Fodinibius salicampi: one gene and its partner. The main gene of each other region encodes a partner of the protein of the gene in region 2 in a complex. Links are inferred from orthologs where the notes say so. Each region holds a gene or a part of one and is shown on either strand. Other genes may lie near its edges.

The links.
Region 1: the proteins of lplA (region 2) and gcvH are in contact, whole or in part, in a crystal structure (PDB 3A7A), measured with the Escherichia coli proteins. The link is inferred for Fodinibius salicampi from one-to-one orthologs.

What each region holds. Positions count from the first base shown.
Region 1 is NZ_BAABRS010000001.1:857,755-865,353, forward strand. What follows is about bases 2,520-5,383. They hold gcvH (glycine cleavage system protein GcvH), read left to right. Parts: upstream 2,520-3,693; coding sequence 3,694-4,074; downstream 4,075-5,383. Other genes in these bases: accC (acetyl-CoA carboxylase biotin carboxylase subunit), read left to right, coding at 2,520-3,686; guaA (glutamine-hydrolyzing GMP synthase), read left to right, coding at 4,132-5,383. In the rest of the region: ABEB05_RS03505 (sodium-dependent transporter), read left to right, coding at 1-1,150; efp (elongation factor P), read left to right, coding at 1,209-1,802; accB (acetyl-CoA carboxylase biotin carboxyl carrier protein), read left to right, coding at 1,812-2,318; more of accC, read left to right, coding at 2,331-2,519; more of guaA, read left to right, coding at 5,384-5,682; ABEB05_RS03535 (ABC transporter substrate-binding protein), read left to right, coding at 5,723-7,477; endolytic transglycosylase MltG, read right to left, coding at 7,496-7,599. UniProt on the Escherichia coli protein: The glycine cleavage system catalyzes the degradation of glycine. The H protein shuttles the methylamine group of glycine from the P protein to the T protein.
Region 2 is NZ_BAABRS010000001.1:1,529,838-1,537,378, forward strand. What follows is about bases 3,278-6,083. They hold lplA (lipoate--protein ligase), read left to right. Parts: upstream 3,278-4,082; coding sequence 4,083-5,084; downstream 5,085-6,083. Other genes in these bases: ABEB05_RS06500 (multicopper oxidase domain-containing protein), read right to left, coding at 3,278-3,662; ABEB05_RS06510 (hydroxymethylglutaryl-CoA reductase, degradative), read right to left, coding at 5,135-6,083. Outside these bases: ABEB05_RS06480 (plastocyanin/azurin family copper-binding protein), read right to left, coding at 95-547; ABEB05_RS06485 (cupredoxin domain-containing protein), read right to left, coding at 584-1,057; ABEB05_RS06490 (SCO family protein), read right to left, coding at 1,062-1,664; ABEB05_RS06495 (formylglycine-generating enzyme family protein), read right to left, coding at 1,661-2,488; more of ABEB05_RS06500, read right to left, coding at 2,532-3,277; more of ABEB05_RS06510, read right to left, coding at 6,084-7,459; ABEB05_RS06515 (mevalonate kinase family protein), read right to left, coding at 7,446-7,541. UniProt on the Escherichia coli protein: Catalyzes both the ATP-dependent activation of exogenously supplied lipoate to lipoyl-AMP and the transfer of the activated lipoyl onto the lipoyl domains of lipoate-dependent enzymes.

The DNA.
Region 1 (7,599 bases), 670 kb from region 2 along the record:
TGGCATTGGACGGAAGACCGGTAAAAATCCTGTTGGCGCCTTTAAGGCACTCAGTACGAACAAGTTCTATCCGCTGATTGGTATGTGGGGGGTGCTCTGTGGGGTTATGATCCTCTCCTTTTATACAGTAGTTGCCGGTTGGACGGTAAGTTATGTATTTGAAGAAATCTTTTTCTTTGCGGGCTATACAGAATGGGCCGCGTGGATTGGTGATACGAGCAATGGCTGGCTTAATGCTTTCTTTTCGATTGTATTCATGTTTGCTACCGTATCAATTATTACTGGAGGGGTTAGTGATGGCATTGAAAGGGCAACAAAAATGTTAATGCCTCTCCTTTTTATCATATTATTTGTATTAATCGGATATGTTGTTCTTCAGCCCGGTAGCACCGAGGGCCTGGCCGTTTACTTAAAACCGGATTTTTCACGTATCACTCCCGAGCTTGTATTTGCGGCAATGGGCCAAGCTTTCTTCTCTCTGTCTTTAGGAATGGGAGCCCTTATTACTTATGGATCTTATCTCAGCAAGCAGGAGAATGTACCGGAAGCCGCAGCCTGGGTTACCACTACGGATGCACTCGTAGCCTTTTTGGCCGGACTTCTGATTATACCTGCTATGTACATGGCTCAGGCACAAGGTATCGCCATTTTTGATGATGGAGGAGAACTCCTTGCAGGTCCCGCGCTGATATTTCAGGTACTTCCCTCCTTGTTTCATGATCTGGGTGGAATATGGGGTATTTTTCTTGGGATCACCTTTTTCGTCTTGCTTAGTGTAGCCGCTCTAACCTCAACTATTTCACTGCTCGAAGTTCCGGTATCTTATGTGATTGATGAATTCCAGGTGCAACGCAAAAAAGCCGCTAAATATATAGGCCTCGGAATACTGGCTATCGCTTTAATCATTTCATTTGATACCTCTCTTATTGGCACCCTTGATTTTGTTTTCAGCCAGATCGGCTTACCCTTAGGAGGAATCATGATATGCCTGTTTTTGAGCTATGTCTGGAAAATTGATAGTGCAATGGAAGAACTTGAAACAGGGAACCCAGGATTCGGCAGAGGCATTGTGGGACGAGTTTGGAAAATAATGGTTATGATCATCTGTCCCCTTGTGATCTTTTATAACCTGATCAATAACTTTCTTTAAAAAAGAAAGGGCTTGTTATACTTCTGAGCTCATGGTATTTTTGAGCCAGAATTTTCAGATGAATTTAAAAAGATATATGGCCAAGGTTTCTACTTCTAACTTTCGAACCGGGATGGTAATTGAAGTTGATAATGAACTTTATTCCATTGTTGATTACCAACATGTTAAACCCGGCAAGGGCGGTGCTTTTCTTCGCACAAAGCTCAAAGGTGTTGTCAATGAAAAAAATATCGAAAAAACCTTCCGTTCCGGGGAAAGTGTAAATGAGGTGCGTGTAGAGCATCAACCTTACCAGTTCCTGTACCTCGACGGGAACCTTTATTATTTTATGAATCAGGAAACCTTTGAACAGGTCCCTATTGAAGAAGAACGGATTAATAAATCTGAGTTTATTGCAGAAGGACAAGTCTGTACTCTTGTAGTTGATGTAGATAACGAGCAAATACTTTATGTATATCCACCAGACCATATCGTTGCAGAAGTAGCCGATACACGTCCCGGACTTAAGGGAGATACGGCACAAGGTGGAAGTAAACCTGCAACGCTTACCTCAGGGGCAACTATTCAGGTTCCCCTGTTCATCAATGAAGGAGAAGAAATAAAAGTCGATACCCGAACCGGCGAATACATTGAACGTGTAACATCAAATTAATCAGCTATCATGGATTTAAAAGTAATTGAAAACCTTCTTGATCTCATTGCCGAAAGTGAAGTCAATGAAGTTTCTATTGAAGAAGGAGACTTTAAGATTAAAGTTAAAAAGAAAGCCGATATAGAACAGCAGGTTCCGCAACAGTTGCCGGTACAATACCAAGTTCCTGCACAGCCACAGGCGCCGCAGCAACCGGCTCAACCACAACAAGGGCAGCCTGCTCCCTCCTCCCAACAGCAGGCCAGCAGCGAAACGGCAGAAGAGTCTTCATCAGAACCTTCAGGCGAAGTTGTTAAATCGCCTATTGTAGGGACATTCTATCGTTCTCCCTCCCCTGATGATGATGTTTTCGTTAAGGTTGGAGATCAGGTTGAACAAGGACAGACCCTGTGTATTGTGGAGGCAATGAAGATAATGAACGAAATTGAATCCGATTACGCCGGTGAAGTGAAAAAGATTCTGGTAGAAGACGCCGAACCGGTAGAATATGATCAACCCTTATTTATCATCGGATAAAAACAGACTTTCATGTTTAATAAAATTCTTATCGCCAATAGAGGCGAAATCGCTCTTCGTATTATTCGTACCTGTAAAGAAATGGATATCAATACGGTTGCTGTCTTTTCTACGGCAGACCGAGACAGCCTGCATGTTAAATTTGCTGACGAAGCCGTCTGTATCGGCCCTCCGCCAAGCAGGGAAAGTTATCTTAAGATTCCCAGAATTCTCTCGGCAGCAGAAATAACCAATGCCGAAGCCATTCATCCGGGCTACGGCTTTCTCTCCGAAAATGCTAAATTCTCCCGTATTTGTGGGGAGCATGATATTAAGTTCATCGGTCCCTCTCCTGAGGCCATTGATGCAATGGGAAATAAGTCCGTTGCCAAAAAAACCATGATTGAAAGTGGTGTTCCGGTGGTACCGGGCAGTGAAGGATTGATAGAATCGGTGGAAGAGGCCAAAGAGATATGTGATGAAATTGGCTACCCGGTTATTATTAAGGCATCTTCCGGAGGCGGAGGACGCGGAATGAGGGTTGTCCATGAAAAGGAAAATCTGCAGCAGAACTATAACATGTGTAAATCGGAGGCTGAAACCGCTTTTGATGATCCCGCAGTATATATAGAGAAATTTGTACAAGACCCCCATCATGTGGAGATTCAGGTTCTGGGCGACCAGCATGGAAATGTTATTCATCTCGGGGAACGGGACTGTTCGCTGCAACGACGCCATCAAAAGATTTTGGAGGAATCCCCCTCTCCTCTTATGACGCCCGAACTGCGCGAAGAGATGGGACAAGCAGCTATCGACGCAGCTAAAGCCGTTGATTACGAGGGTGCTGGTACTGTAGAGTTCCTCGTAGATAAAGATAGGAAATTCTACTTTATGGAGATGAACACCCGTATTCAGGTTGAACATCCCGTCACAGAAGAAATTACCAATTATGATCTTGTAGCTGAACAGATTAAGGCAGCTGCAGGCATAGAAATGGAGGATAGAGAATTTAAAATGAGAGGGCATGCTATTGAATGCCGGATTAATGCAGAGGATCCGGAACACAACTTCCGTCCATCAGCCGGTAAAATAAAAGTGTTCCATCTTCCAGGGGGGCATAGTGTACGCGTTGATACTCATGCTTATGCTGATTATAACATTCCTCCCCATTACGATTCGATGATTGGCAAACTTATTGTTAGTGCTCCAACCCGGGAAGATGCTATAAAGCGTATGAAGCGATCGCTGGAAGAGTTTATCATAGAAGGGGTTAAAACAACAATACCCTATCATCTCCAGCTTATGGATGATGAAAACTTCAAAAAAGGTGAGTTTAATACACACTACCTGGAAGAATTTGATTTTAATCCTGATCCCAATAAGAAATAACCACTTTATGAGTTATCCTGAGGACCTAAAATATACCAAAGAACATGAATGGCTACGAGACAACGGTGATGGAACAGCTACAGTTGGTGTTACTGATTTTGCCCAGAGTGAGTTGGGTGATATTGTCTTTGTAGAGCTTGAACCCGAAGGTACTGAGTTTGAACAAGATGAGGTATTCGGAACCGTTGAGGCTGTTAAGACTGTATCTGAGCTATTTGCTCCAGTTGCAGGAGAAATTATGGAAATCAATGAAGCATTAGAAGCGGAACCAGAACTTGTAAATGACGATCCGTATGGGAATGGATGGATGGTTAAAATTGCTGTTACCAATGAGGGGCAGCTCGATGAGCTTATGACTGCCGAGGAATACAAGGAAATTGTAAATTAATCTTAAAAATTACCGGGTATCTATAAAAAGGACCCTTTTTTATTATAATATTATTTTATGCAGCACCGACCTTCCGACTGGATTCTAATCCTTGATTACGGATCCCAATACACCCAACTTATAGCACGTAGAATAAGAGAATTTAATATTTATTGTGAAATTCATCCCTTCAATAAGGATCTTTCCGACTTTGAAAATAATTTGCCCAGCGGTGTTATTATGTCGGGAGGCCCCAGCAGTGTTAATGATGAGGACGCTCCCTACCTGAATACAAATGTCTTTGACTTTGAGGTCCCTGTATTGGGTATTTGTTATGGGCTCCAGATTTTAGCCCATCATATTATCCCCGGTAGTGTGGAAAAAGCGGAACGACGAGAATTCGGCCGATCTGACCTTATTGTCGACGACGACAGTGATCTACTAAGCAATATCCCGGAAGAATCCGTGGTTTGGATGAGTCATGGCGATCATATAAAAAAACTTCCTGCGGACTACGAAATAATTGCCCACACTGATAATGCCCGGGTTGCAGCCGTACGCCATGTAAATGAAAAAATATTTGGGGTTCAATTTCATCCGGAAGTAGTTCATACGGTCTATGGCAAGCAAATACTTAAGAATTTTGCTCTTGACATTTGTAAACTTGAAGGTACCTGGACCGCAGAATCTTTTATTGAATCGACCGTAAAAGAGATTCGTGAACAGGTTGGAAATGACCGGGTAGTCTGTGGACTTAGTGGTGGTGTGGATTCTACCGTGGTCGCCTCCCTCATTCATGAAGCCATTGGTGACCAACTACAATGTATTTTTGTAGATAATGGGTTACTTCGTAAAAATGAATTTCAAAAAGTACTGGATCTATACGAAAAGGAACTTAACCTGCCGGTAAAAGGTATCGACGCTTCCGATCAATTTTTAGAGGCCTTAAAAGGAGTTACTGATCCCGAGAAAAAACGAAAGATTATCGGAAACGTTTTTATCGATGTATTCGATGAGGCTATCAGCAACGACAAGAGTTTCAAGTTCTTGGGTCAGGGCACCCTTTATCCGGATGTTATTGAGAGTATTTCTTTTAAAGGTCCCTCTGCAACTATAAAATCACATCACAATGTAGGCGGACTTCCCGAAGAGATGAATCTATCACTGATTGAACCAGTAAGGGAATTATTCAAAGATGAGGTCCGAAATGTCGGACGCAAGCTGGGGATTCCGGATGGTTTTATAAAACGCCATCCCTTTCCAGGACCCGGACTGGGTATCCGCATTTTATCGGATGTTACCAGGGATAAGCTGACACTGTTGCGTGAAGTAGATGATATTTTTATAAGTGAACTTCGGAGTCAGGATCTGTATGATGAAGTCTGGCAGGCCCTGGCGGTACTTCTCCCGGTACAAAGTGTAGGTGTTATGGGAGATGAGCGTACTTATGAATATACTGCTGCCTTACGGGCTGTAACCAGCGTGGATGGCATGACGGCTGATTGGGCCCATCTTCCTCATCCTTTTTTAGCATACGTTTCCAACCGGATTATCAACGAGGTGCCGGGTATTAATCGCGTGGTATATGATGTAAGTTCTAAGCCCCCTTCTACTATTGAATGGGAATAAATGACAGAACAAAATGAGCTGAAAGAAGTTAAAGTATTCTATGAGGCTATTTAAGAATTACAACTATCAGTTACTTCCGTTTTACTCAATACTCATCCTTTGCCTGACGATCAGTGCTAATGGAACTCTTATAGCACAAGACGCCACCTTTGATGAGGCATTGGACCATTACGAGAACGAAGAGTATGCCCAGGCTGCAAATCTATTTGACAAGGTCCACAACACACGAGGCTTGCTTTTTGCAGGAAAAGCCTATTTTGGCATGAAAGATTTTGCTACGGCTGAAAGTCGCCTCCTTCAGCTTAAAGAAAACACTGATCTTACTCCTCTTCTCGTAGAAGCCGATTATACCCTTAGTCTTATCTATTTCAAACAGAAAAATTATTCTGATGCCCTTATAACTCTTTATGATCTGTCTGAACAGGAAAATCATCCGGAAGTTGCATCACAAAGCAGCTACTTTTATGAAGATTTACTTAAATTCCTGACCTTCGAACAACGGAACGAGATCATGGATCAGGCAGATAATGAAACCATCCTATTTGATCTCACTTCCAGCGCAATGGGACGAGTAGAGTATAATGACGCGAAGGTGCTTTTTGCAAAATTACGCAATAATACAAGAGATATCCCCTCTTCTGAATTAGAAGAACTCTCTTCGATTCTTGAACGTAAAACAGAATATCAGCAATTAAGTGATAAAAGGTCATTAGAGGTTCCTGATAACTTTACCTATAATATTGGAGTGGCTTTACCCGCTTATTCAAACGACACGGATAACTATAGAGTAGCACAGGGATTATACCTGGGTTATACCCTTGCTGTAGAAGAGTTTAATAAAGAGCAAAATTTCAACACGAGACTTACCTATCAGAATACCGGCATTGAAGTAGATTCTGCACGACAGGCCCTAGAAACTCTTTCAACTATTGCGGGTGTAGATGCCGTCATTGGACCTCTATACTCTGAACGTGCCCAATCAATGGCGAAAGTAACCGATAAGTATAAAGTACCTGTTGTCGCTCCTTTGGCAAATGCTTCTGCTATTGCCGAAGAAAGCGAATACATCTACCAGGCAAATCCTACCTTTGAGGTTCATGGTAAAAATATGGCTCACTTTGCCTTCGATGAATTAGAGCTGAATAAAGTGGCTATCATTGCTCAACAGGGATCACTCGGGGAATTATCTGCCCGGGCATTCCGGGATGAGTGGGAAGAGTTGGGGGGAGAAGTGCCCTACTATTTTATTGAAGATCTTGCTGGACGTGGACATATTCTCTCTAAATATACGCGTTATTTTAAGGAAGAGCGTGACCCGACGGTTGAATCTGCAGTATCAGCAGTATATGCCCCTTTTACCGGGAATACATCTTCGGCCCTTATTGATCTTTTATTAGGTCAATTAAATACCAATGAAAGTACTGTTACAGTATTAGGGTCTCAGCAATGGGCCAACACTAATGTTTCCTCCGGCAAGATTGGCAAACGACCGGTATATTTTACTGAAAGCTTTTACACAAACCCGAATAATTCAGAAATTAATTCTTTCAAAGCAAAATTCCGGCGACGGTTTGATCGTCCGGCTAATCGTTTTGCAATGATTGGTTATGACACCACCACTTTTTTATTGAAGGCACTCAAAGAAGCTGTAAACCCAGCTAAGCTTCAAGAAGCATTAAAAAAGCAGCCCATACATCGTGGACTCATTACGAACATTGAATTCAAGGATACCAATATTAATCAACAGTTGATGATCTTTAGGTTAACAAACGAGGGCAGTCATCCTATAAACTAATAATGGACTCCTTCCCTCTTATTCGCTTCTATTATTATTATTCCTTTCCCGCTCCTCTTTAAGGCGATATTGCTCATTTAGCCATTGCCTCCATTCAGCACTTTTGCGTTTATGTTCCTCAA
Region 2 (7,541 bases):
TAAATTGAAAATATAAATCTCAATTAAGAGTAAATAAAAAAAGGTGACCTAAAATTTAGGTCACCTTTAGAAGTATAATTATGCAATTCCTAAGTTATTTAACCGTGAGTATCCCCTTCATGCCGGCTGCATAGTGTCCGGGAAATGAACAGATATATTCGTAATCTCCTTTATCTTCTGGAACGGTAAACGTTACCTCTACGGTTTCACCACCACCGGCAAGGCCTGTTGCAGCAACGATCTGGTCCTCATAGTCGGGAGCCAAATATTCGTTATCCCGAGCTCGTGCGGAAGCGTTGGCAAAGGCATCTACTTCTGTATCTTTATCTAAGACAACTACATTGTGGGCCATTGCCTGCTTAGGAATCTGACTTTTGGTCGTCAGCTTAATTGTGATTTCTTCCCCTGGAGTAGCTTCAATGGTTGTTACATCGAACTTCATGTTATCAGTTCCAATGATCTCTATTGTTCTTTGTGCCATTGCCGAAGAAATAACTCCAGTGAATAAAACGGCCAGTATTAATGTTATTTTCGTAAGTGTTTTCATAATAGGTCCTCGTTAGGATTTATTTGTATTGTTTATTTAAAAAATATTCGTTTTTATATTTAAAACCTTCAGTACTGTCTCGGGAATACCTTCATCAGGATAGTCTGGGATAACATCAACAGAACCTGCAATAATGCGCCCTGCGTGTCCCATTCTTTCATGAGGCAGGCAGAAATAATCGTACACTCCGGCTGAAGAAATATTCAAAAGCCAAATATCACCACTTTTCAACAACCCGGAGTCAAAAGATTCAACGTGATCGGGTATTCTAAGAGGTCTCCGGTTATCTGGATGATAAGAGGTCACTGTATGCAACCCTTCCCGTACTACAAATTTGATCACATCGCCGGGATTTATTTTTGTAATGACCGGATCAAATCGCGGATTTTCACTTGTCCCCAGAACCTCCACCCTAACCGTGTCCTTATAAAGGTGTTGAGATTGGCTGGCAAGCGCTTCCGTGCCCATCCATAAACAGCTAAAGAAAAGGAATATTGTGGAGTATCTCATAACTCTATTTCCTCATTAGAATAGAATTTATCACCGCTGCAGCTTCTCCCATTGGCTGGTTTAGCCCTTCCATACGTATGGCAATCTTTCCTTCTTTATCCAATACCGTAACAAGATTGGAATGTGCGAAGTGACCGTCGCTCTTTTTTGAGTATTGCACACCCAGCATCATGGCAAGGCTACGAACGGTAGCATTTTTCGAGATCATAAAATGCCAGCCGGGGATATCCAGTTGTTCATATTTTGCATAGTTATTTAATACTTCTGGTGTATCATTTTCAGTGTCAAAGCTTACTGCCAGAACATTAACATCACCACGGACTGATTCATCCACACTGCTGTATAATCGCCAAGCATCCTGAATTAAAATAGGGCACACTTCCATGCAGTTGCCATAAAACATTACAACAATAACAGGTGATCCTCGAAAATCGCTAAGCTTGACGGTTTCATCCCGATGGTTTGTCCACTGGGCATCCAAATGATAGAGTGAGTGCTCAGCACTTATTTTACCTGCACCCAGTTCACCATCAGCCGCGTGATGATGCTGTGCGTTCAGGCTTGTTACCAAAAACAGGCTAAGCAATATGATTGAAATCATTTTCATAATTCTTCCTCTTCCAGTTTAAATTTGGAATCGATATCGTCATAGGCGCAACGAAATCCTATCATACTGGTAGAACTTCGGGGATTATAACTCATCCGGGTAATGTAGCGGATAGAGGCGGCATAGCTATATGCATTGCCAAGTTGTTGCATTCTTCCCACTGTTCCACAATCCAGAGAAAGTTCATCAGCAACGGGTGGTTTAAAGTCCTCTACCCATTCCATGATTAATCCAAACTGATCTTTAACGCCGACGCGGGTTTTAATACCGGTAGATCCTACCTCTCCTATGTTTTTGGTATCCACACTCGAATACCAACTGACTAATTTCGTGGTAAATTCATTTATTTCTGTGGAGGAATCAAAATCCATAAGTTGGGCGGAGTATTCCCATTCATTCAATGTAGGTAACCGTCCCCCAGCCCATTGACAGTACGCATTTGCAGCAAACCATGACACATTCGTAACGGGACGTTCACGACCAACATCTTCATAGTCAGGTCTCTGTCCTTCTTCTTTCCAATGTTTCAAATATCCTTTATTTGTAAATACGGCAGGTACTTCATTTGGCTGCCAATTTTTATTTTGATCTAAGAACTTTTCAAACTTTTCGTTGGTAACAGCTGTAACATCCAGATAGAAAGTATTTACCTTTACGGCTTCTCCTTCCACTTCGGGCATCACAGAATGAAATGAACCTGACGGAACCAACACCCGATTCTGCTGAGCCCAGGCGATATCCGCTGCGAAGCTCAACAAAGCCACCATAATAGTCCATCTGGACAGTACCGTGGCAACAGATGCTATGTTCGTCAGGAGTTTCATTTCAATGTTGACTAATTTTTTACTTAGTTATTCGTATGTTTATTTATTTACGCGGACCGGCTTTCAAGGTACCCGTGGCACCCTTTTCTGCGTCGGCAAATTCGTGATCGATCAGGATGTATTTACCTTCTTCAGGCACGATAAAGTCGATAGTGGCAGAACTAGAGGCTCCTAAAAGTACAGTCTGCATTCCGCGCATTTCATTAAAGGGGTGGCCTTCCAACCAAACACGATCAAATATAGCACCAATTACGTGGAAGCTTGATGTTCCGCTGGGACCGTTGTTTGATACATGAAGACGAACGCGATCGCCGGCATTGGCCTCCAGAGGCTGATCATGCAGAATAGTCTGGTGCCCGTTGAATACCACATGCGATGGGTTTACACTTTGAGCCGCTTCAAAATCGTACTGGTACAAGTCGCCGGCACCTTTTTTCAGGTAATATTCGGATTGGACCACTACAAATTCCTTGTCGACTTCGTAATCTGTGCCGTAACCGTCCTTGGGTGATACAACAACCACTCCATGCTGCCCCATAGCCGTGTGCATAAGTACACTGGGCGTACCACAGTGATAGATATAGGAACCTGGATAGTTAGCAACCCAATCGAACTTGATAGATTCACCTGGAGAAATACTTCTCCATTTGTCATCTTTTGCAACGGTTCCCGCATGGAAATCCATGGAGTGCGGCATAGGCATTGTGCCTGGTTGGGCTTTCATAAAGTTGTTTTCAGCAACCTGCTGCATAAAAGGAGAACCCTCTTTTGTAGGTTCGGTAATTGTAACTTCTTCATCCGAACGATTCTTCATAACAAAAGTAATTTTATCACCTTCTTTTACATGCAACACTGGGCCGGGTACGGTACCACCGAATGTCCATGCTTTATATTTGACCCCGTCGGCCACTTCTATTTCCTGAGCGACAATATCAATCCGTACCTCATGATGTTTGTTGCCTTCATAATCCAATGGCTTAAGATTGGGTAGCATCGTCAGATATTCCCCTACAACCGGAGGACCATCATAGTCTTCGGTGAAAACTTCAGCTTCCGGCATGCCAAAAGTCATTCCGTCTAGTTTGTATTCTTCCGTTTGGGCATAGGCAAAATTAGCCAAACCAGTGAATAGCAATCCAATTAAAAAGGATAACGTTATTTTTGAAATGTTCATGGTATTAGAGATTTACAGTTATTATATGTTAAGACAATTTTTTTATAACCTTATCTGCCTGTTCCTATAGCAAGAACAATTTAAGACAAGTTTGTCTTTTTTTGTTTACATATATACTTATAGCAATCGGCGTGCCAACTTTTCTATTTACTGGAAAAATATCTTTTATGAGTACTTGAGGTGCTTCTTTTACCTAAAAGGTGTGCTTAATCTAATTTCTTATGCAAAATTGCAACTGCTAATTAGGGCAATCTTGCATGCTTGCAATAGGTATTTCATACCTCAGGTAAGAGATAGCAGGAGGAAAATATTTTAAGGAAATTGACGGATAAATAACCTGCGATCTTCATACTCCTTTCAAAAAAGCGGCCTACTATATGGTCAGCATATCTTTGATATAACAATACCTAATTTTATTCTATGATCTTCATCCATAATGAACATAACACTGATCCACATCTCAATTTAGCTCTTGAAGAATACGCGCTACGCAACTTTGACCATGATTATGATTATCTACTATTCTACATAAACAGTCCCTCTATTATCATCGGACGCAATCAAAATACGCTCGAAGAGATTAACCATGAATATGTAGAGGACAATGAGATCAATGTGGTACGGCGTATTTCCGGTGGCGGAGCTGTTTACCACGATACCGGGAATCTGAACTTCAGTTTTATCACGAACTATGACAAAAAGAACCTAAATAATTTTCGAAAGTTTACCTCTCCCATCATACGTGTGCTTCAGTCCCTTGGAGTAAATGCTGAATTACAGGGTCGTAATGATATTGTGGCAAATGACCGAAAAATATCGGGCAATGCACAATACTCTACTGTTAAACGGATGTTTAGCCACGGTACCCTGCTATTTGACACGGACCTGGCCGAAGTAAGCAAAGCACTGGATGTGAAGATGAATAAGATAGAATCAAAGGGACATAAGTCAGTGCGCAGCCGGGTCGCTAACATCTCTGAATTTTTAACAGAAGAAATGAATATTCACACTTTTCGGGAAAAACTACTTGAGGGACTATATAAAGACCGAGAAAAATTTGAGACCTATCATTTAACTAATAGTGAGTGGGATGCCGTTTATGAGTTAAAAGAGAAAAAGTATAGCCAGTGGGACTGGAACTTTGGGAAATCACCGAAATTTAATATTCAGCGGGAACGACGTTTTGATATCGGCGAAATTGATCTTCGGTTAGATGTTGCAAAAGGATATATAAAAAATCTGAAAATTTACGGGGATTTCTTTGGGAATAAACCGATAAAACAGCTGGAAGATCACCTCCAGGGAGCTCGATATCACCGGCAAGATCTTTCTCAAAGATTAAAAGATGTGGATATAGAACAATATTTTGGAATGATATCCAAAGCAAATTTTCTTGAGCTACTTTATGGTTCAGATAAGTAATTATCCAAAGCCAATCCCTAAAATTGTGTAATCCACAAATAAGTGAGGGATCATACCTCTTTAGAAACTGAAGGTTTAATACTCGTAATAAGGGCATCATAGCCTGCGCTATGCATTTGGTGCTGAATTTTCTGCTGCGAAGATTCGGAATCACAGAGTGCGATCATGGCTCCGCCTCCTCCCCCTCCGGTTAGTTTTGCTCCCAGCGCGCCGTTTTCCCTGGCAATGCTAATAAGTTCCTCCACCTCGGGAGATGATACATTCAGTGCATTCAAGTAACCATGGTTCAGGTTCATAATGCGCCCCAACCTTTTGAGATCAAACTCTTCAATGGCTTCCTTTGATTCCAGCGCCAACTTATCCATTTTATGAAAAATTTCTCCATACCAGTCGGGCTGTTGCTCGTATTCCTCCCGAACACGCCGTACCATTTTTGCCGTCATGCTTTCCACACCACTTAAGCCAATCACAATTGGAATGGGCTCTTCAAGATTTAGTGTTTCCATCTCTGGGGGAGTCCCCTTCTGAAACATCAAAAGATTGCCGTAAGTCGAAACGGTATTATCAATTCCCGATGCTCCGCCATGTACAATATTTTCAGACTCATAGGATAACTCCCGCACTTCATTGTCGGACAGCCCAATTTGGAAATGTCGATCCAGTGCTCGGATAATTGCCACGGCCAATGCGGCTGATCCGCCCATTCCCATCGCCCGGGGGACCTCCGGTACAACCTCAATATTCATTCCCCGGTCTCTGAGCTCCAGCCGATCCAGAATCATCTCCAAAGATTTATAAATAGAATATTCGTGATCCTCTCCAAATTTAAGCGTTTGTTCCACTCCCCAGCGCGGAATAATAAGCTGTACATCTTTATCCGCCGCCCAAACTTTAGCTTTCATAGTGAGCGTAATGGGAGCAGCAACGGCATGCGTACCATGGACAACGGAATGTTCTCCGGTTAAAATAATTTTCCCGTAGCCAAAGGCCATATCCTCGGCTGTTTCTGATTTGGATGTCTGGACTTTTTTCTGATGTTGTTTGCGCTGGATTTCCTCAATAATTTCTTCGGCCTTCCATACCTTTATTTCTCCGCTTTCCACCAGCCGTTCCAGCACCTGGTCAAAAATATCGGCCGGCGCACCTGCCGTACTGGCAACACTGCGGGCATGGAGCGTCATGTGTCCCCGCTGGATGCCTTCGGTACCGAGAGAGCGAAGAGCTGAAAAATTTTGAGCTAAGCCCACCGCTCCCATGACCTGGGCTAATTCCGTAGCCGACTCTACTCCTAAAATATGATGCGCAATCTCCACCGCTTTGTTAGATTTAAGCGATCCTCCAACAATTCCCACTTTCATAGGGATATCGATGGTCCCAACTAAATCCCCCTCATCATTTTTAAACCAGTTTGTAAGCGACGTATAGTGACTACCCCGCGCGGCATAAGCATGGGCTGCGGCTTCAATGGCGCGCCAATCGTTACCGGTGGCAATAGCAACCGGATCGATGCCATTCATAATTCCTTTATTATGCGTGGATGCACGATAAGGGTCAATAGCAGCAAATTCAGCAGCCCGGATAATTCCATCACGCACTTCCTTTCCGGATGCCTCATTAAAATCCAGGTAGTCGACTGGAATTTCACATCGGGCCCTTACCATCGCGCGATCCGTCAAATTGGATAAAATGCGCAAATAAACCTTTGCGTTAGTAATTTTTTCGATCAGCGGCGCCACTCCTTCGCACATGCTGTTAACGAGGTTAGCACCCATGGCATCACAGGTATTTACCAGCAGATGAACGACTACCATACTCCCCGGATGTCGCGATTGCGGATAAATCATTACTTCTATATCTACAGCGCCGCCGCCCCGCTCTACCATATTGGGATGCAAACTGTTAGCCAAGTTTATGATCTCTTCCTTTTTCTGCAGCAGCAGGTGCTGGACCTTCATAGGATGGTCGACATCCACCAGCTGTATTTGCCCGATAAGAATTGGATCATCGGCATCCGCTGTAAATCCTCCTGATTTACGTACTACTTTAGCTGCCGAACTCACAGCTGCCAGTATAGAGGGCTCTTCCACCACCATAGGTACTATATAAGGCTGGTCATTTATGACAAAATTGAGACCCAACCCCATTGGCAAGCCAAAGACGCCAACCACATTTTCAATCATTTTGTCTGCCTCTTCCCGAGACAAAATTTGCTGCTGACTCAGAAGAGTTGTTAGCTGCTCCCGGGTAATAAGGTTCTTCTCGCGAAGTAAATGTAATCGTTCTTCAATACTTCGCTTATAGAATTTGGGAATACGAGATTGATCGGCAGAATTTTCTGTAGAGGATTTCTTGCTATTTATATTAGCCGATTCCATAAGGTTCTGTAGAGTTTACATCTTCGGTCTGAACTGATAGATTAAGCAATTCAAAAGAGCTTTCTTCTATAGCTTCTGAAAT